Regions from separate parts of the Rheinheimera sp. B2H12 genome, predicted to be linked through region 1. Evidence: predicted binding sites of a transcription regulator. Region 1 holds the regulator's gene; each other region holds the start of a gene.
What was found. The regulator sigma-54, encoded in region 1, starts transcription at its own class of promoters, with help from an activator protein. The targets are predictions, from matches to a motif close to TGGCANGNTNCNTGCTT.
Positions count from the first base shown of each region.

Region 2: a site for sigma-54 is predicted at 3,766-3,782, ahead of flgB (flagellar basal body rod protein FlgB). Genes of this name have one in related genera too.
Region 3: a site for sigma-54 is predicted at 1,511-1,527, ahead of flgF (flagellar basal-body rod protein FlgF). Genes of this name have one in related genera too.
Region 4: a site for sigma-54 is predicted at 3,902-3,918, ahead of AC53GJ_RS13675 (PEP-CTERM sorting domain-containing protein). Genes of this name have one in related genera too.

Region 1 covers NZ_CM184363.1:584,871-590,086, forward strand. Annotated here, with positions in the region: gene AC53GJ_RS02560 (monovalent cation/H+ antiporter subunit D) at 1-59, shown strand, start outside; gene AC53GJ_RS02565 (Na+/H+ antiporter subunit E) at 56-577, shown strand; gene AC53GJ_RS02570 (K+/H+ antiporter subunit F) at 577-846, shown strand; gene AC53GJ_RS02575 (Na+/H+ antiporter subunit G) at 856-1,206, shown strand; gene AC53GJ_RS02580 (HPr family phosphocarrier protein) at 1,208-1,483, opposite strand; gene rapZ (RNase adapter RapZ) at 1,473-2,330, opposite strand; gene ptsN (PTS IIA-like nitrogen regulatory protein PtsN) at 2,327-2,797, opposite strand; gene hpf (ribosome hibernation promoting factor) at 2,808-3,095, opposite strand; gene AC53GJ_RS02600 (RNA polymerase factor sigma-54) at 3,121-4,608, opposite strand; gene lptB (LPS export ABC transporter ATP-binding protein) at 4,656-5,216, opposite strand, start outside.
Region 2 covers NZ_CM184363.1:3,847,707-3,852,922, reverse strand. Annotated here, with positions in the region: gene AC53GJ_RS16550 (hypothetical protein) at 1-975, shown strand, start outside; gene AC53GJ_RS16545 (oxidoreductase) at 1,033-2,061, shown strand; gene flgN (flagellar export chaperone FlgN) at 2,084-2,518, opposite strand; gene flgM (flagellar biosynthesis anti-sigma factor FlgM) at 2,585-2,863, opposite strand; gene flgA (flagellar basal body P-ring formation chaperone FlgA) at 2,966-3,676, opposite strand; gene flgB (flagellar basal body rod protein FlgB) at 3,819-4,202, shown strand; gene flgC (flagellar basal body rod protein FlgC) at 4,205-4,621, shown strand; gene AC53GJ_RS16515 (flagellar hook assembly protein FlgD) at 4,632-5,216, shown strand, end outside.
Region 3 covers NZ_CM184363.1:1,831,050-1,836,265, forward strand. Annotated here, with positions in the region: gene flgE (flagellar hook protein FlgE) at 1-1,210, shown strand, start outside; gene flgF (flagellar basal-body rod protein FlgF) at 1,579-2,322, shown strand; gene flgG (flagellar basal-body rod protein FlgG) at 2,346-3,134, shown strand; gene flgH (flagellar basal body L-ring protein FlgH) at 3,148-3,825, shown strand; gene AC53GJ_RS07955 (flagellar basal body P-ring protein FlgI) at 3,851-4,954, shown strand; gene flgJ (flagellar assembly peptidoglycan hydrolase FlgJ) at 4,956-5,216, shown strand, end outside.
Region 4 covers NZ_CM184363.1:3,189,574-3,194,789, reverse strand. Annotated here, with positions in the region: gene prsK (XrtA/PEP-CTERM system histidine kinase PrsK) at 1-5, opposite strand, end outside; gene AC53GJ_RS13695 (S1 family peptidase) at 19-762, opposite strand; gene AC53GJ_RS13690 (patatin-like phospholipase family protein) at 906-1,760, shown strand; gene AC53GJ_RS13685 (PEP-CTERM/exosortase system-associated acyltransferase) at 1,972-2,721, shown strand; gene AC53GJ_RS13680 (ThiF family adenylyltransferase) at 2,749-3,648, shown strand; gene AC53GJ_RS13675 (PEP-CTERM sorting domain-containing protein) at 3,970-4,869, shown strand.

The DNA of each region.
Region 1 (5,216 bases):
TTTGCCTGGATGCCGCCCTGCAGTTGCAGGCCAATGACGTCACTGGAGGTCAGGCATGACAGCTTTACTGCAGCGTATTTTTCCAAGTCCAACCCGCAGCCTGTTGTTGTTTGTGGTCTGGTTGTTGCTAAACAATAGTGTGGCTCCTGTGCATCTGGTCGCGGCCTTGCTGTTAGCTGCACTGATCCCATTACTGACAGCTGGTTTTCGTGATCCGCAACCACGGATCAAAAAACCTGGGCTGGCCATTGTGTATGTATTAAGGGTGTTGCTGGATATTGTGGTGGCAAATTTGCAGGTGATCCGGTTGGTGCTTGGACCCAATCAGCGGTTAAAGCCTGGTTTTGTGCTGATCCCGCTGCAACTGACCGAATCCTTGCCGCTGACCATTTTGGCAGGCACTGTGTCATTAACACCTGGCACCGTCAGTGCGGAAATTCTGCCATATGAACATGAATTAACCACCGCTGCGACCCAGCGTTTTTTACTGGTGCATGTGCTGGATTTACAGGATGAAGCAGCCTTGATCCAGAGTATCCAGCAACGTTACGAAGCACCTTTACGGGAGATGTTCTGATGCTGCACACTGTGTTGATTGTGGCCATGCTCCTGATAGGGCTGGCGTTACTGTTAAATTTGTTGGCGTTACTGCGCGGTCCCTCGTTACCAGATCGGTTGCTGGCGCTGGATACAATGTATATCAATAGCATTGCGCTGTTGTTGTGTTATGGCATTTATGGCGCTAGTCAGCTGCATTTTGAAGCAGCGCTGTTGATCGCCATGCTGGGCTTTGTCAGTACAGTCGCAGTCTGTAAGTTTATGTTGCGCGGCGATATTATCGAATAGAGGGCTGAAATGAGTATACTGGAGTGGATAGTGGCAGTGCTGGTGATCCTTGGCGCTTTGTTTGTATTACTAGGCTCGGTCGCGCTGGTGAAATTACCCGATTTTTATACACGGCTGCATGGCCCGACCAAAGCAACCACCCTTGGGCTTGGTAGTTTAGTGCTGGCGTCGCTGTTATTTTTTAATGGCATCCAAGGCGAGCTTAGTCTGCAGCAGTTGCTGATTGCGTTGTTTTTGTTTATTACTGCCCCTGTAACGGCTTATATGCTGATCAAAGCCGGTATTCATCAACAGTTAAAGGCGACTGCAGCCACCAGTCGACAGGAACTGCTGCAGCATCATAAAGCCAAAGCTCAATAACTCAGTTTTCGTCAAAGCCGTTGCTGATCAATTCAACCACGGCTTGCAGCGCGGCTTCTGCTTCGTTGCCGGAGCTGATGACTTCAACATTTTTGCCTTTACTGCTCGCCAGCATCAATAACGCCAATACACTGCTGGCGTCTGCGGTTTTGCCTTCCTGCTGCAGTTCAATTTTAGCGTCTAGCCGCTGACAGAGTTGGGCCAGTTTAGTGGCAGCTCTGGCATGTAAGCCCAGCTGATTGACGATAGTGACGGTTTGTGAACATCTATTTGCCATGGTGTCTGACCAATTCCCGATGCCGGATCTGTACATCTTCTCGCAGCGTCCGGAAACTTGCTGCCAGCGATTCCACAATATACACGGAACGATGCTGACCACCGGTACAACCTATGGCAATGGTCAGATAACTACGGTTATTCCGTTCCAGCTGTGGCAGCCAGGTGGTAATAAAACTATTAATTTGGTGGGTGTATTTTTCAACCACAGCCTGCGACTCCAGGAAGTCGATCACCGGTTGATCCAAGCCGGTCAGAATTTTCAGCTCAGGCACCCAATGTGGGTTGGGCAGAAAGCGGGCATCAAACACATAATCGGCATCCTTGGGGATACCATATTTAAAGCCAAAAGACTCAAACAGGATCACTAACCGGCCGGTTTTCTGACCCAGGATCCGCTCTCTGAGCTGTTCGGTCAGTTGGTGAACGTTCAGCTCAGTGGTATCAATATATAAATCAGCGCGGCTGGAAATAGGGTCCAGCAGTTGTTGCTCACGCTGAATGGCTTCATCCAGCGACATCGCCTGATGTGACAACGGATGTAATCTTCTGGTTTCACTGAATCTTTTGATTAGACTGGTATGGTCTGCATCCAGATATAGAATGGTCAGTTCCACTTTGCGTGGTAAATAAGACAGGATCTCGGTCAGTTCTTCCGGTTCCTGTGGCAGGTTGCGTACATCAATGCTGATAGCAACCCGTTCATATTGTCCCATCACGGCGTTTGCCAAGGTTGGCAATAAATTGACCGGGATGTTATCGACACAATAATAGCCAAGGTCTTCCATCACCCGCAGTGCGACTGATTTACCTGAACCGGATCGTCCGCTGACCACCAGAAGTTTCATTTTCCTGCCGCCATCTCTGAATGGGTTAACAATAACTGATATAAACCGGCATCAGATTCTGCATGCCTGATCTTACGCGTCAAATCTTTCTGACTGAGTAGCCTGGCAATGCCTGCCAGTGTACTGAGATGAGTCTGGCACTGATTTTCCGGGATCAGGATCGCACAGAAAATATCAACCGCCTGATTATCGATAGCATCAAACTGGATCGCATCCTGGCTGACCACAAAGATCAACACCGGGCTGGTGACATCTTTCAATTTGCCATGCGGGATGGCGATACCACCGCCAATACCGGTCGAACCTAGTTTCTCCCGCGCCATCAGCGCTTCAAAAATGCTGGATTCCGGTAATTGCGGCAATTGCTGATGGGCAAGCTCGGCAATATATTCCAGAATGCGTTTTTTACTATTAAAAAGGACCGCACTTTTTGTGCAGTCCTTCGATAACATTGAGCTTAAGTTCATAAGTCCGTAATCAGTGACGAGAAATTTTCTCTTTGTGTTTAATAACTTGTCGATCAAGTTTATCGATCAACTGGTCGATCGCGGCGTACATATTATCATCTTCGCTGATTGCAAACACCTCTCCGCCGTTTAAATGCATTTTGGCTTCGGCAATTTGTTTTAATTTCTCCACATTCAGCACAACATGGACGTTGTTGATGTGGTCAAAATGCCGTTCAAGTTTTGAAAACTTGCTGTCTACATACTCTCTCAGTGCTTCAGTAATTTCAACATGGCGACCAGTTAGATTGATTTGCATAGACATTTCCTTCTTTGATGAGCACTTATAGCAAGCTCTTGCGCTGATTTGACGGCGGAATGTACAGAGACTCACGGTATTTGGCGATGGTCCGCCTTGCTACGTTGATGCCCTGTTCAGAAAGAATTTCTGCCATCCTGCTATCGCTTAACGGCTTTGCAGGATTCTCCGCTGCCACCAATTTTTTAATAAAGGCTCTGATGGCGGTCGACGAACATTCGCCACCACTCTCTGTACTTACATGACTGGAAAAGAAGAACTTAAGTTCAAAAATTCCACGTGGTGTATGCATAAATTTCTGGGTGGTCACCCTGGAAATGGTCGATTCATGCATGCCAACCATCTCAGCGACATCATTCAGCACCATAGGTTTCATCGCTTCTTCGCCATGTTCAAAAAATGCCTGTTGTTGCTGCACTATGCAGTTGGCAACTTTGAGCAGAGTTTCATTCCGACTCTCCAGACTTTTCAGAAACCATTTGGCTTCTTGCAGGTGCGAGCGGATAAACTGGCTGTCCGATGAATTACGGGCATGGCGTGACATCGCCGCGTATTGTTCATTAATTTTAATCTTTGGAAAGGCATCCGGATTTAATTCAACCATCCAGCGGCCTTTGACTTTTTTCACTGATACATCGGGAATGGTGTATTGCTGCTCTTCCCGGATCACATCGGCCCCTGGTCTTGGGTTCAGGCTGTGGATCAGACGCATCACTTCCCGCAAATCATCTTCTTTCAGTTTAGCCACCCGCATCAGAGAACGGAAATCACGATTGGCTAAATATTCACTATGATGACGAATAATATCGCAGGTTTGCGCAAGGAAAGGGGTATCTGGATCAAATTGACGCAATTGCACCAGCAAACATTCCTGAATACTGCGGGCACCCACCCCAATGGGATCAAAAAACTGGATGCGTTTAATCACGGCTTCGACTTCATCAGCTTCCACTTCTGGCATGCCAAGCGAGTCCAGAATGTCTTCAGTGCTGATGGTCAGCAGGCCATTGGCATCGATCGCTTCAATAATAATTTCAGCAATCGCCAGATCGGTATCAGAGAATGGGGTTAAGCGCATTTGCCAACGCAGATAATCCTGCAGGGTTTCAGTGGTCTCGCCCTGAAACACCATGTCTTCGTCACCGTTGTAAGTGCCGGAAACCGGGGCTGCACTGACCATATCGTCCCAGTTGCTGTCGAGTGGTAAGTCTTCTTTGATGTTTTGTTCCGTCATCGCCTCACTGCTGTCAGGGATGTCAGGTTCACTATGTTCATCGTTATTAAAACTGTCAGTCTCAGGATGTTCACGGCGGTCAGAATCAGCCGCAGCGCCGTTGTCATTGAAGTTGGTGTAGTCATCATCAGCTGCTTCGAGCAGCGGGTTTGCATCCAGCGCTTCCTGAATTTCTTGTTGTAATTCAATCGTTGACAATTGCAGTAGCTTAATCGCCTGCTGCAATTGCGGCGTCATGGTCAGCTGCTGTCCAAGCCGGAGTTGTAAAGATGGCTTCATGTACTTCTGGTCACTCCTGACGGCCAGTGAAACTGGCTTTTTGCTAACTATAGCCTGAATTGCTCTCCGAGGTATACATCTCTGACCTGCTGATTGGCTAATACTTCAGCCGGTGAGCCGGAAGCAATCAGTTCTCCATGACTGACAATATAGGCAATTTCACAAACATCAAGGGTTTCCCGGACGTTGTGGTCGGTAATGAGCACCCCAATACCGCGGTCACGCAGGTGCTGGATAATTTTTTTGATATCCAGTACTGAAATGGGGTCAACCCCGGCGAAAGGTTCATCCAGTAAAATAAAGGCCGGATTAGCCGCCAGCGCTCTGGCGATTTCAACCCGGCGTCTTTCACCACCAGACAAACTCATGCCCAGGCTATTGCGGATATGGGTAATGTTAAATTCATCCAGTAACTCATCGGCTTGTTGCTCGCGCTCTATGGCGGATAAGTTTTTCCGGGTTTGCAGAATCGCCATCAGATTATCGTAGACAGTTAATTTGCGGAAAATAGAGCTTTCCTGGGGCAAATAACCAATGCCTTGTCTGGCTCTGGTGTGAATAGGATCAAAGGTAATGTCCTGTTCACCCAGCGTGATAGTGCCTTTGTC
Region 2 (5,216 bases), 1.9 Mb from region 1:
TTATTGCAGGTTAAAAATCCGGCTCCGGCGTTGCAACAGCAACTGATGCAGCAATTGCAGCAGTGGCAGCAGTTAAGCAGTCAGTATTTTCGCAGCCATGCCCAGATGAAACGGTTATTGGCTGACAGTCCTGCGTTGAGCCCGGCAGCGGTGGCACAGCCCGATCGGCGTTTACTGCGGCAACAGCACTTTGCCAGCTCAAAAAATTTGATTGGCAGCAGTATCGACTCGGTATTTGCCTGTTACCTGTTGACCGAAAGCGCGCGGGATCCACAATTTCTGCAGGAAATTGCCTTGATCGGCAAAAAAAACTATTGTCGCCGCGCCGAAGCCCCCCCTTTTGTACAATTTTATACCCATCCGCATCCGGCCCATTTTGAACGGCCGCTGGATATCACCGCGGAATCCAGAATTGATCCGCTGCAGTTTCAGATTGGCGTGATCCGTCCCTATTCTTCTGCCGATTTTCTGGCGCGTTACCGCAGTTATTCTGCCAGTAATTCCGGTATTTTGTTTGCTGACTATGGCGCTGAAGTACCATTTGATGCCACTTTTTTATTCAGCAATCCAGATGAGCTGGCCAATCCGCTGACGCACCAGAGCCGCTGCAGTTCGACCAGTATTTCGATTAAAACGCCAACCCGTAAGCTGGTGATGGCGGTGTTTCTGGATAAGAAAATTGATATCCGCAGCACTGTGAATGTCGGCTGTTATTCTGGCAATCAGAAAGTGGAAGATGGTCAACTGCGTGCCGACGATATGTGGACTGAGTTATTACCGGATTATCCGGATTTAACTATTTTGCATGCCGCCGCTCCGGCGGCCAGAGTGGTGGACGATATTGCGGTGGGGGAGCAAAGTGATTTTCTGTTTCGTTTTGCCGGTTTACAGAAAAGCGACTTTGTCTGTTATTTTATGGAAGTGGATTACCCGATTTGGTCCGCCACCTACCGGATCTATTTTCAGCATAGTTAGCCATAGTTTGGCATTTGGCGCTGTTGCCGGCGCCTACCACAACAGCCTGGAGCAGCAATGAAAACAGCAGTGTTCGGCTACGGTTTATCGGCGAAAGTATTTCATTTACCCTTTATCCGCCAGCAACGCGAGCTGGAGCTGGTCGCTCTGGTCACCAGTCAGTCGCAGGCGCAGTTGGACTGGCCAGCGCTTGTGATATACCCGACAGCAGCCCAGGCACTGGCGCAGCCGGACATTGAACTGGTGGTGATCACCACACCCAATCATACCCATTATGAGCTGGCCAAAGCAGCGTTACTGGCTGGCAAACATGTGCTGGTGGAAAAACCTTTTACCCTGACGCTGGCAGAAACCGATGTGTTGTTGCAGCTAGCCCGGCAGCAGCAAAAGCTGATCACCGTATTTCATAACCGGCGTTTTGATGGCGATTTTTTAACGGTGCAACAACTACTGCAGTCCGGCCAACTGGGTCGGCTACATTATATGGAATCGCGGTTTGACCGTTTCAGGCCTCAGGTGCAGCAGCGCTGGAAAGAGCAGGCCGAATACGGTGGTGGTATTTTTTATGATTTAGTGCCGCATCTGCTCGACCAGGCTTTGTTGTTATTTGGTCTGCCACTGCAGGTCAGTTGCCAGCAACGGCTGTTAAGAACCGGCAGTCAGGCGGCAGATTATTTTCAGTTGCAGTTGCATTACGCCGAGCTTGAGGTGGTGTTGGCGTCCAGTCCGGTCAACGGTTTTGATACGCAGCGTTTTATGCTGCAGGGGGACCTGGGCTGTTATCGTAAATTTGGTCTGGATCCGCAAGAACCGCAGCTAAAAGCGGGCTTAATGCCGGGACAACCAGGATATGGCATGGCGAGTGAAGAACAGGATGGGGAGTTGTGGCTGGCGCGAGCGCCTGATCCACAGCGAGTGCCGACCTTGCCAGGTCAGTATCAGCGCTTTTATCAGCAATTTTGTCAGGCGTTACAGGGCAACGCCGAACTGCCGGTGCCAGCGCTGCAGATCAGGCAATTGATGTTGGTGTTAGCGGCGGCGCAGCAAAGTGCTGCCGGAAATTGCAATGTGGCAGTGGCAGACTGAGTCCCGATGCCTTGCTGATGGCTTATTTCAGCTGCAATTGCGGATACTGAGTTTTATCCGGCAAACCAAGCAGCTTTTGCATCAGCCGGCGCTGATACGCCAGTAATTCGCCATTTTTAGCGTTCAGTTGCTGACATAAACTGTTGTGATGCTGCACTTTTTGCAGCAGTTGCTGGCTACCGAGCCGGATCCGTTCCGGCAATTGCGCCAGCAGGTTGTCCAGCCCTTGCGCGGTCAGCGGTTGTTGCAGTTGCTGCATGGCTGCTGCACGGCGACTGGCATTCTGTTGCAACTGCGCCAGCAAAGCATGGGCCTGCTGATTGAGCTGGTCCAGTTCGGCTGATTTGCGCTGACTCATCAGCAGATATTGCTGTTGCAACAAGCTGCCAAGCTGCGCTAACCACTCGCTATCCTGTGCCAAACTGCTGATAATTTGTTTCAGTGCCTGCTGATCCATCTGTGTCTCCGCTGCGTCATCGGGGAAATAGGCGATTGCTGATAACAATCCACCATCACCAGGCTGTTACTTATGAAAATCAACGATGGCTTGCGCCAGTTGGCCATCATCCAGCGTCAAAGTGCCATTGGCCAATGCCAGTTTAATCTGCGCCACTTTGGCCAGATCCACTTCCGGCTGCGTTGCCAACCCGACAAACGCCTGCTCAATAGCCTGACTGCTACCGCTGATCGCCGACTGTGGCTGTGACGCCGGATTGCTGGCGACGGATTTGTGGCTTGACGCGGCTTGCTGATCCGCTTTTGCTAACTGTCTGATTGGAAGTGTCTGCTCGATTTTTACCATCTGAAAGTCCTGTCGCTGCTGCTGCCCCGTCCGACTCGGGGCTGTGTTCTGTCAATTACTTCTGCTGCTTAATCTTTGAAGCGACCGCTCTGGTTGAAAACTTTAATTTGATTTTAAAATTGTTTGTACCGTCGCTTCCGCCACCACTTTGGCTTCAATTACAGTGCCTGAGGTTAAATTTTGTACTTTAATCCGCTCGCCATAACGGCCATCGGCCAGTGCCAGACCTTTGGTGCTGGCACTAAAACCGTCGCTTTGCACTGTGATCAGCACCTGCTCGCCGCGACTGACAAGTAGGGCTGAGCTGAGATGTTGCCGGCTGACTGGCTGGCCAGCCGCCAGGCGTTTTTTCGCCTGCATGCCAAAAAGCGGCTTTGGATCCAGCTCCAGGCCCCGTTTGCTGTGAGTTAATTCAGTTAAACGGCTGCTCAGCATCTCAGGCTGGATCAGTTCATCTTTATTAATACTACGACTGGCCACCACCAGTGGTAGCCAAACGCTGACTTTGGCGCTGGCTCGGCTTTGCCAGTGCTGGCCCGGCTCCTGACAGCGCAGAGTGTAACTGAGTCGGCCCCATGGCGCTTGTTGCGGATTGCTGCGGCTGATCTGTAGCTTGCTGCAGTTTTTTTTCCCGCTAAGGCCAGCCGGCAGTTTCAGCTCAATTTGATGTTTTGCCACAGTTTTGAGTCCTAGGCCCTGACCATAGTGGCGGATTTCAGTGCTGATATGCTGCCTGACCTGTTCGGCGATACTGGCTGCACTGTGCCATGGTAACAACCACAGTAGCCATAGCCAGAGGCGGAAGTGAAGCATATTCCGCTGCGGAAGGGGAGCTTCCGTTTTGCTGGCAAACGCTGGAGTGATTTTAAGGTAACTCATTCAATACTATAGCCTTTTGTGGGTGGCATTATTCTTGTATTAACCCGCTACTGACGATGACGAAGCGGGAACCAAGATGGATATGTTTGATAAAGCCTTAGGCGTGCATCCGTTTTCATTACAACTGCGGCTGGACAGAGCTGAGATTATCTCAGGCAATCTGGCCAATGTCGACACACCGGGTTTTCTGGCGCGCGATCTGGATTATGGCCAGATTTTGCAGCAGGTCGAAAGCAATCTGAGTGACCCTGACAGTCGTGATGGCATGGTGCTGACCGATGCTAATGTCAGAGCGGAACAAAAATACCGCATCCCGTTTCAGCCGTCGATGGATGGCAATACCGCTGAGCTCAGCGTGGAGCAGGCTAATTTTGCCGCCAACAGCATGGACTTCCAAACCAGTCTGACCTTCTTAAATATGAAAATCAGTGGTTTACATAAAGCTATCAAAGGAGATTAACGATGTCTTTTTCTGCCATTTATGACATCGGCGGCAGCGCCATGCGGGCCCAGGTGATGCGGCTGGATACTGTAGCGTCAAACCTGGCCAATGCCGATACCGCCGCCTCCAGCGAAGCAGAAGCCTACAAGGCAATTAAACCGGTGTTTTCGGCGCTGTATAGCCAGAGTTTTGATGAAGCCAGTTTGTCGGCCCAGGTGCAAACGCTTGGCGTGGTGCAGTCGGACCGCACTGTGCAAAGCCGCTATGAACCCAATAGCCCGCTCGCCAATGCTGACGGTTATGTGTTTTATTCCAACGTCAACCCAGTGGCCGAGATGGCAGACATGATGTCGGCATCCCGCGCTTTTCAGACCTCGGTCGAAGTGATGAACCGGGTGTCCAGTATGCAGCAAAGCCTGCTCAAACTTGGCCAGTAAGGAGCGCCTGATGTCGGTGATGAATACGCTTAATCCACTGAACAGCGCCCAAACTGCGGCGCAACAAGCCGGTGCCAGTCAGGCGATTGCCGCCAATGGCAAGCCGGATGCGGCTGGCATGTCCAGTATGTTTCTGGAATTGCTGGTGGCCCAAATCAGCCATCAGAATCCGCTCAATCCAATGGATGGCACCCAGTATGTCAGCCAATTGGCCGAATTTAGCAGTGTGGAGAGTCTGGAAAAAATCAGTCTGCAATCGTCGCAGCAGCTGGGTTATATGAAAAGTTTGCAGGCGATGGAAGCAACCAGCCTGGTCGGGCAAAAAGTTGATGTCAAAGCCGATACCCTGTCGCTGGAAACCACTGCAGCCGTGGCTGGCGCTGTCAATCTGGGCGCTAAAACCGAACAACTGACGCTCAAGCTCTATGACGCTAAAGGCGAGCTGGTCGAAGAGCTGACGGTGGAAAATCCAGCCATTGGTACTGTGCGTTTTGCTTTCCCGCCGCAAGAGGCCGGTGCTTACCGGGTGCAGGCGGAAGTGCGCACCAGTCAGGGCAGTCAGGCGGTGCCGACTTACCTGACCAATGAGGTGGAG
Region 3 (5,216 bases), 1.2 Mb from region 1:
TTTTACCTCCAGCCGGACCAAAGTGGGTGATGGCGCGTCAACTTCGATGATTGCTCAACAATTTTCGCAAGGTTCACTGAAATTCACCAACAACTCACTGGATATCGCTATTTCTGGCGATGGCTTTTTTGCCATGACACCAGATTTAGCTGCCAGGGATATGACCTTTAGCCGGGCTGGTGCCTTCAAACTGAGTAAAGAAAATTTCATTGTGGATAATAACGGCAATTATTTGCAGGGTTATTCCGTGGACCCAACATCGGGTTCGACCACATCGGTCAGCCTCAGCACAACCAAACCTATCCAGATCCCAACGACTGCTGGTGCACCGCGTTCGACCAGTAACGTGTATATGACGATGAACCTGGATTCGCGGGTGGTGGTGCCCACTGCCGCCTTTAACCCGACGGATAAAACCAGTTTTAACTCCAGCACATCCTCCACTATTTATGACAGTTTGGGTGAGCCGCATATTCTGACGATGTATTTCCGTAAAACCGGCGCAGCGACCGATAACGACTGGCAGGTGTTTGCCCAGTTGGACAATAATAATGCAGTCCCAGCGACCACCACAGGTGCTGTAACGGGCGGTGTTGGTCATGTGTTCCAATTACCACCGCCGCAGGTACTGGATTTTGATTCATCTGGTAAACCAGTGGGCACCTTGCCTAATCTGGTATTGCCGGCCGGCGCTGGTACAGGTCTGAATAACCCTGCGTTTCCTTACCTAACTAACGGTGCCACTTTTATTTCGCCGGTGACAGTGTTGTTCCGCGATGAATCAAATACCAAGTTACCAACCCAATACGCCTCTAAATTTGAAGTTGGCTCGCTCAGTCAGGATGGCACCACTGTTGGCAGATTGACCGGCATTGATATTGATGCCGCTGGCCGGGTGATGGCCAGTTACAGTAACGGCAACCAGACTTATCTGTCGCAAATCACCATGGTGAAATTCGCCAACCCACAAGGTTTAACCCAGGTCGGTAATACGGGCTGGAAAGCCAGTCTCAGATCGGGTGATCCACTGGCGGGTGAGGCTAATACCGGCACTTATGGCAGTATCAATTCCTCTGCGCTGGAGCAATCTAACGTCAATCTGACCAATGAACTGGTTGATTTGATTGCGGCACAACGAAACTTCCAGGCCAACTCCAGGGCGCTGGAAGTGAACAGCACATTGCAACAAACCGTGCTGCAGATCCGATAACAGTGTTTGGCATAAAAAAACCGCTACGGCGGTTTTTTTATGCCGGGTTATTAAGGATTCCCTCAGCCGGCTGCACCATGCCATGCCGGCTTGTCGTCGGAACTATCTAATCTGAACTCAGGTTAATGAGTGCCGAACTCAGCTGATGTCATGTTGCCATTTATCGATACCAAGCTTAGCCTGTCATCGTGTCCGTTGTCGCCCGGCAATTTATTGCCACCATGCCATTTCATCAATTTACTATTTTTTAATCATAAAATTCATTAACTTAATTCTTCGTGTACGTCTGATTTTGGTATCTGGCACTATCTTTGCTTAATACCAGTATCAACCAGTGTTATTTGACCACCGGCCAAACGGAGTCTGAGATGGACCACTTACTTTATATCGCCATGAGCGGTGCCAAAGAGAATATGAACGCGCTTGCAGTGCGTTCAAATAATCTAGCCAACGCCAATACCAATGGTTTTAAAGCCGATTTAGAGCAAGCAAGGTCGATGCAGGCGTTTGGCGATGGCTTGCCAAGCCGGGTGTTTGCCATGACTGAAACCCCTAGTCAGAATTTTGACGCCGGTGAATTAAAAATTACCGAAAACGAGCTGGACGTGGCGATTCAGGGCGACGGCTGGATTGCGGTGCAAGATGCCAATGGCAACGAAGCTTATACCCGGGCTGGCAGCCTGAAGTTGACCGAAACCGGCCAGTTGCAAACGGCTTCCGGTTTAGCTGTGATGAGTGAAGACGGTCCGGTACAACTGCCCGTGCCTTTGGCAAAAATTGATATCGCTCAGGATGGCAGTATTCAGGCATTGCCACAAGGTGCACCGGCTACCGCTATTGCTGAAGTCGCCCGTATTAAACTGGTCAAGCCGGAAAATCGCGATATGGTCAAAGGCAATGACGGTTTGTTTCGCCGTAAAGACGGTCAGGTTGCAGAAACCGACGCCACAGTGAATTTACTCAGTGGCGCTGTGGAAGGCAGCAATGTCAATGCCGTCGGTGAAATGACGTATTTAATCAGTCTGCAACGGCAATTTGAGTTGCAGGTCAAAATGATGAAAACCGCTGAAGATATGGATCGGCAGCACAATCAGGTTTTACGCATTATCTAGAGCATTGAGCTCAGGAGGACAGTATGCATCCAGCACTTTGGATCAGCAAAACCGGCTTAGACGCCAAGCAGCGTGATATTTCGGTGATTTCCAATAACCTGGCCAATGCCAGTACCGTCGGTTACAAAAAAAGCCGGGCGGTGTTTGAAGACCTGTTGTACCAAAACATTAACCAGCCGGGTGGCCGTTCATCACAAAACTCTGAACTGCCGAATGGCCTGATGATTGGTGCTGGTACCAAAGTGGTGGCGACCCAGAAAAACTTTGGTCAGGGTAATCATATGACCACTGACAACGCGTTAGATGTAATGATCCAAGGTCATGGTTTTTTTGAAGTTTTGATGCCTGATGGCAGTATTTCTTATACCCGCAATGGCCAGTTCACGACAGATGCCGAAGGCAATTTGGTGACCTCTGGTGCTGGTTATCAAATCCAGCCAACTATTACGGTGCCGCCTGATGCCATTGAAATTAATATTTCGCAGGACGGTGAGGTGTCCGTCAAATTGCCAGGCCAACCTGAGAATGCGGTATTAGGGCAGTTAGTGGTGACGAATTTTATCAATCCGGCGGGTCTGGAGCCCATAGGGCAGAATTTATTCCGCCAGACCGGCGCCAGTGGTGATCCGGTGCAAGGGGTGCCAGGCCTGGAAGGGATTGGCATCATAGTGCAGGGCGCTTTAGAAGCCTCCAACGTCAATGTGACGGAGGAATTGGTCGGGCTGATTGAAAGTCAGCGCGTGTATGAGATGAACTCGAAAGTGATTTCAGCAGTCGATCAGATGCTGAGCTTCGCAATCCAACAGCTGTGATAAGGAGTTTGTGATGCGTATTATCATTGCCATGTTTGCCTTATTGCTGATGTCTGGCTGCGCTAGTTATGTGCCGGAAGCCATCCCGGATGACCCGGAATTTGCCCCTTTGCCGCCAGAACCTGAATCTAAACCTGTGTTACAGACTGGATCTTTGTTTGCGCAGGGGCTGTCGAATGGCTTGTATTCGGATAACAAAGCCCGCCGCGCTGGCGATATCATTACGGTGGTACTCAGGGAAAATACCCAGGCGTCGAAAAAGGCCAAAACCGAATTTGGCAAAGACAGTAGTAACAACATTCAGCCGATGGTCGGATTGGATGGGCGTAATGTCAGTGTGCTGGGGAATGCTTTGCAACTGGGAATGAATTCCAGCAGTGATTTTAAAGGCGATTCAAAAGCTGACCAGAGTAATAGTTTGTCCGGTGATATCTCAGTCAACGTATTACGGGTGATGGCGAATGGTAACTTAGTGATCCGTGGTGAAAAATGGCTGACCCTCAATACCGGCAAAGAATATATCCGGTTGACTGGTGTGATCCGTCCGGAAGATATTGGTGCTGGCAATACGGTGGAATCGACTAAAATTGCCAATGCCAGAATTGAATACAGCGGCACCGGTGCCACGCATGGCGGCCAGGGACCAGGCTGGCTGACCAGGTTTTTCTCCAGCGTGCTGTGGCCATTCTAAGCGCTGGATAACTGAGGTAATGAAGATGAAAGCAGTGCTGAAATCCAGGATTGGTTGGTTGTTGGCGATGTTGTTGCTTAGCCAGCCCCTGCAGGCGGCCCGAGTGAAAGATGTTGCCACGGTCGAAGGCGTCCGCTCAAACCAACTGATCGGTTATGGTCTGGTGGTTGGTTTACCAGGAACTGGTGAGCAAAGTCCATTTACCGAGCAGAGTTTTAAAACCATGCTGACGAATTTTGGCATCAATTTACCCGCCGGAATGAAGTCACAAATTAAAAACGTCGCTGCGGTGGCGGTGCATGCTGAATTACCGGCTTTTGCCAAGCCAGGCCAAGCGATAGATATTACCGTGTCTTCGGTCGGCAGTTCGAAAAGTCTGCGCGGTGGTACTTTATTGCAGACTTTTCTCAAAGGGCTGGATGGTCAGGTCTATGCTGTCGGGCAAGGCAGTCTGATTGTCAGTGGCTTAGGTGCTGAAGGCGCGGATGGTTCTAAAGTGGTGGTCAATACACCAACCGTTGGCCGGATCCCGAATGGGGCAACTGTGGAGCGTGAAGTGGCTTCGCCTTTTGCCCAGGGGGATTACATTACCTTTAACCTCAATCGCGGCGACTTTACCACAGCGAAAAATCTGGCTGCAGCCATCAATAAATTTATTGGCGATGATACGGCCCGGACCCTGGATAACCGTTCCGTGCAAGTGCGGGCGCCCAGAGATGTGGCGCAACGAGTGTCTTACTTATCAACGCTGGAAAACCTGATGTTTGAACCCGCATCCGACAGCGCAAAAATTATTATCAACTCCAGAACCGGCACTATTGTCATCGGTAAAGATGTGCGGTTATTTCCTGCAGCTATTACTCATGGCGGCATGACAGTGACTATTGCCGAAAACCCAACCGTCAGTCAGCCAAATGCGTTGGCTGGCGGTGAAACTGTGGTGGTCCCCAATACCATCATTGATGTCAGGCCAGACCGTTCGAGGATGTTTAAATTTGACCCAGGCACTACTCTCGATGAGTTGGTCAGTACTGTCAATGCCGTCGGGGCAGCGCCTGGCGATCTGATGGCAATTTTAGAAGCTTTAAAAGAAGCCGGTGCCATTCACGGTGAACTGGTGGTGATTTAGCATGAGCACGCCTGATGTCAAAGTGTCTTATCATGACCTGTCGAGCTTGCAGCAATTGCGCTCTCAGGTCAAAACCGATGAAGCCGGCGCCATCAAGCAAGCAGCTCAACAATTTGAATCTGTATTTATGGGCATGCTGCTAAGCAGTATGCGTAACGCCAATAAAGCCTTTGAAGAAGATAATCCGCTTAAAAGCAACGCCACCGACTTTTTTCGCGATATGCATGACAATCAGCTTTCGGCCGAGCTGTCAAAAAATGGT
Region 4 (5,216 bases), 2.6 Mb from region 1:
AACATGGTTTAATCTCTGTTATTGTTTTTGTAATAACTGTTGTAAGTGAGTCACCGGGATAGCAAAGCTGATGCCGCTTGGATCACTTAATACGGCTTCTCTGCTGGATTTGACTAACACCATGTTAATGATCGCCACTACCTTGCCATCAGACTGACGATAAACGGCGCTACCGCTATTGCCTGGGTATGCGGTGGCATCCAACTGATACACCATAAAAGGTTGTTGTAATTGTCGCAAGGTGCGTGGATTTAAAGCGGTGGAATGATCCGCCGGAATGGCAATTGGGGTTACTGCACTGATAATGCCGCGGTGGGTGGCAGGGTATAGTCCCAAAACGCCGGTGATAGGATAACCAGTAAAGGCTATTTCGGTACCTTCAGCAATCAGCTCAGAACTTGCCAGGGCCAGAAAAGGCAATTTTTCTGCTATCGTTAGCAGCGCCAAATCATGCTCTCTACTTGATACTGTGTGCTGGATCCGATGCATGGTTGGTTGAGGGCCATGGCCAGATAACACCACATAACTTTCATTCTGACTGCTATTGAGTGTTTTTTCTATCACATGAAAGTTGGTGGCGATGCGGTTCCCTGGCGACACGGCAAAACCGGAGCCGATTAATTTCAGCCTTGGCGCTGCGGTTGGATTATAGATGCCAATAGCCACCACGGCGGGTTTGACCTGAGGCAATAAAGACACTAAATCTGCCGCTTGCAGAGCACATGAATATAACATACTGATAAACAGTAAAATTTTTTGCATTTCGATACCATCTCAGGCTAAGATTTTTGCAGGAAATAAGTGTAACCGCGGATGCTGGCTGAGGAAATCAAATTCGCAACTTTAGTATTTTGGTTCATACTCAAAACCAGACTTTGACAGCAAAACCGGCTAAAGGAGTGTGGATGTCGTCGTTCAGCGCAGGCAACAGTCGTGAAATTGTGCCTATTTTTTCCGGTGGTGGTACCAGACTCCCTTGTTATATCGGTATATTAAATGCGCTCCGTCAGTTAGAACTGGAATTTACCACTGTAGTCGGGGTGTCTGGCGGCAGTATTGTGGCGGCTTTGCTGGCGTCAGGTAAAAGTCTGGTGGAATTAAAACAACTGGCGCTGGAGACTGATTTCCGTCAGTTTCGTGGCTTTTCGCTGATTAACTTATTGCGAACCGGTGGTTTGTCCAGTGGTGATTTTTTTGAGCAATGGATGGATCAGCAATTAGGTGGTCGTACTTTTGCCGACATGGAATTGGATTTACATGTATTAGCCACAGATATTAATGGTGGTGGCCCTGTGGTATTTAATAAAAAAAATACCCCGGATTTTAAAGTGTCGCTGGCGGTGCGCTATTCGATGTCCATTCCACTGATGTTTTCATTTAAAAAGTTTGGTGACCACATCATGACGGATGGGGTGGTGTTGTCAGAAGATGCTTTACATCAGGACTGGTCCTGTCAGGGCGTGCCGGTGTTATGTTTCCGTTTGAAAAGTGAAAGTGAGTTTGGACCGGTCAGACACAGCAGGTTGTTTCCGCTTAAGTCTTATCTGCTGATGTTGATCCAGACTTTTATGAATGCAGTGTCCAGAGAGTATGTACACGCGCAATTCTGGCATAACACTGTGGTGATTAATACTGGTCATATTTCTTCGGTAAAGTTTGATATGACCAGTGCAGAAAAAGAACATTTGTACGATATTGGCTACAACACGGCATTTTCTGTGATTCCAATCAAGTTAAAGAGTTATTTTTTGGAAAATTAAATATTAGTTGTGGTTAGATAGGGTTAGGTATTTTCTGTCAGGCTAAAGCAGGAAAACAGCGTGATACTGTTTTCCTGATCCTAATTTAACGAGGTATCATATGAAACAGCTGAAAGGCTTAGCGGACAAACCAATTATTGGTCCCCTTGTTAAAAAGGCCATGTCTACGCTTGCCAGTAATGAAGCAAACTCAATTGCAGAGCACTTTTCGATGTATCTAAAACCACAGATTGCTAAATCTGACGAGCTTCGTCGGGAAGTTTACAAGCTTAGACATCAGGTTTACTGTGAAGAATTGCATTTTGAAGATGTCCGGCAAGGTTACGAAGAGTTTGATGAGTTTGACCCAAGAGCTATTCACTGTTTTATTCGTCACCTGAAAAGTTCTGCTCTGGCAGGCACAGTTCGGTTGATAACCTCTTCTGACGATCAAGAATTGCTGCCAATGGAGCAATTTTGTTCACATTCACTGACTGACGAAAAACTGCATCCGAAAAATTTTGCCCGCTCAGAAGTTTGTGAAATGTCACGCTTGGCAGTACCAGCCGCCTTTCGCAAGCGTCAAATTGATAAGTTTGAAGGTGGGGCGACCGGTGTGATTGATGAATCGGTGTTTTCTGCCACTGAACTGCGTTGTTTCCCTTTTATTGCCATCTGTTTGTATATGGCTGCAGCAGCTATGTCTTATAAAACCAAACGTTATCATGTGTTTGTGATGATGGAGCCGCGATTGGCCCGTAGTTTGAGTTTTGTCGGTATTAATTTCACCAAAATTGGTGAAACCATTGAATTTCATGGCAAGCGCGCACCTTATTATGTTGACTCCCGATCGCTGAAAAAAACCATGAGTTCTGGTTATGTCAAATTGCTGGAAAGTGTCGAAGCTGACTTATTCCGAAACGATGGCACGACAGCAGAATCAGAAGATAACTATTTTGGTCGGGCGATTGCTTTAGCCTGATAGCAGCAAACAGCCAAGGAGGCTGATGTGTCTGAGTATAAGTTTGATTACAATGAAGCATTTTCCCGCAATATCGGTTGGGTCACCGCAGCTGAACAACAAGTTTTACGTCATACCAAAGTGGCTATCGGTGGCTTGGGTGGTGTCGGTGGCGACCATGCGATTGTGTGTGCCAGGCTGGGCATAGGGCAGTTTCATATTTCAGATCTGGATACCTACGATATTCCTAACTTCAATCGCCAGGCCGGGGCATCTATGCTGACGGTGGGGCAGCCTAAAGCTGCGGTGATGGAGCAAACCCTGAGTAATATCAATCCGGAAGCAAAAATCCGTAATTTTGATCAGGGTATCAATGAAGATAATCTGGAAGAGTTTTTGGATGGCGTCTCCATTTATATTGATAGCCTGGATATTTTTGCGCTGGAAATCCGGCGGAAAGTTTTTCAACGTTGTTATGAAAAAGGCATTCCTTGTATCACGGCAGCGCCGATGGGGATGGGCACTGCCATGCTGGTATTTATGCCGGGCCAGATGACCTTTGAAGAATACTTTTGTATGCAAGCGACGCCGGCAAATGCCACAGAAGCCGAGCGGCAGCAAATCTTCAGCGACAATATTATGCGTTTTGTGATTGGCGTTTCGCCATCGGTGCAACAACGGCATTATTTGGTGGAACGCAGTTCTGTCAATTTCTTCAAGAAAAAAGTGCCTTCGACTTGTATGGGTATTTCATTGGCAGCTGGTGTGCTTTGCACCAATGTGCTGAAAATCATTCTGCAACGCGGCGACGTGATCCATGCGCCGCACGGCTTACATTTTGATGCCTATCGTAACAAACTGATTAAAACCTGGCGGCCATTTGGCAATAAAAACCCGCTGCAAAAGTATATGTTCTGGCGGCTGAAAAAAATTCTGCAAATGAGCTGACAGCTTCAAAATCGACTTGAGAGACCAAAAACAGCCATCCTTATTATGATGGCTGTTTTTTTATAGCCAGCGCGGGATGTCAGACAATGCCATCTTAAACTTTGTTCAGTACTATCTCAGTCGGGTGGTGGCTCGAGCCAGTGCGATAACGCTGTTCCATAATTCTGGCCAAAACTTTTCACCTGGTGTCAGCTTTTTTATCAGTAGTGAAACCACTCTTTTTAAATGCATTTAAAATCAATGATTTAACACTTGGCACAGCCTTTGCTTTATCTATTAAGCAAAGGCAGAGCATGACCCAAATTCAACGGAGAGTATCAAATGAAAGTGAAAGCATTAGCGTTAGTCGCATCACTGTTAGCAGCACCAGTATTTGCGCAACCAATCTACATCGATATCGGAGCTAACTATGGCGGTAACGCCAATAAAGTCGATGGTGTGACCACCACTGGCTGGTTAGAAGAGCTGCAGTTTAACTACAACTCATGGTCAAAAGTGGTTGATACCAACAACAACTTAACTATCGATGCTGGTGATGTGATCACTTCTACCGGTGGTTTAAAAGGCTCAGGTTTTAATAACTTTGCCGCTTTGTTTGGCAACAACTCCATCAGTTCATTTTTACCACAACAGTTTGGCGCCTTTGGTCCAAGCAATAATGGTTATAAAAATGGCTGGGAACTGAGTTTTGGTTTTGACAATCTGGTTGGTACTATCGATGCGTTCGGTGGTGTAAACTGGACTAGCGGTACTATTTCTTTCTATGCAACCACCAACGTGTCATCTTGTGCCATCGCAAATAACACAGCCTGTTTTACCCGGTTGTTTGATATGAGTGTGACCACTGGTGGCAACATTCCAAGCGCAACCATTTTGGCTGGTTATTTAACCAACTTTAACACCACTGACAGTATCAATGGTGTAGTTGCAGGCGATCTGTTTAACACCAATTCAAATGGTGTGAACAAATCTTTCCGTGAATTGCATGACGAGTTGGCGTTAGACGGTCTACAGCAGAAGTTTAACTTTCTGGTTGACCAAAACGTAGCTGCCTTACCAGCTGTGACTGGTTATGACGCCGGAACTAAGACCTTTACTTTAGCTCGCGCCCTGCATGACGGTTCACTGTCGTTCTCAGTACCTGAGCCAACTTCAGTTGCAGTGTTAGGTTTAGGCCTGCTAGGTTTAGGCTTCAGCCGCAGAAACAAAAAAGCACAATAATTTGCCAGTTGTCGCACTGTTTTTACAGTGCGACAGTTTCGCAAGTATAAAAAACCCGGCATTCTCGCCGGGTTTTTTGCTCTGATAGAACCCATGCTATTCCTGCTTATGCTCTTGACGTCCAATCCAACGCTTGGCGTCCAGCCTCATGCTGTTGATAATGTGAATGGTCGGTCAATAGGACAGAGCTCTGCAAAGGGCTGGAAGGCACCAAAACTCCCTCGGCTTTTTCATTTACCGCGACTCAGCCATCAACTGTTGGACTGTCGCTCTGCATTGGGCATTACAGGTCGCACTTCGTGGTGCACTTGGTGGTGCACTTCGTGGTAAGCCCAAGGTTTGGCATT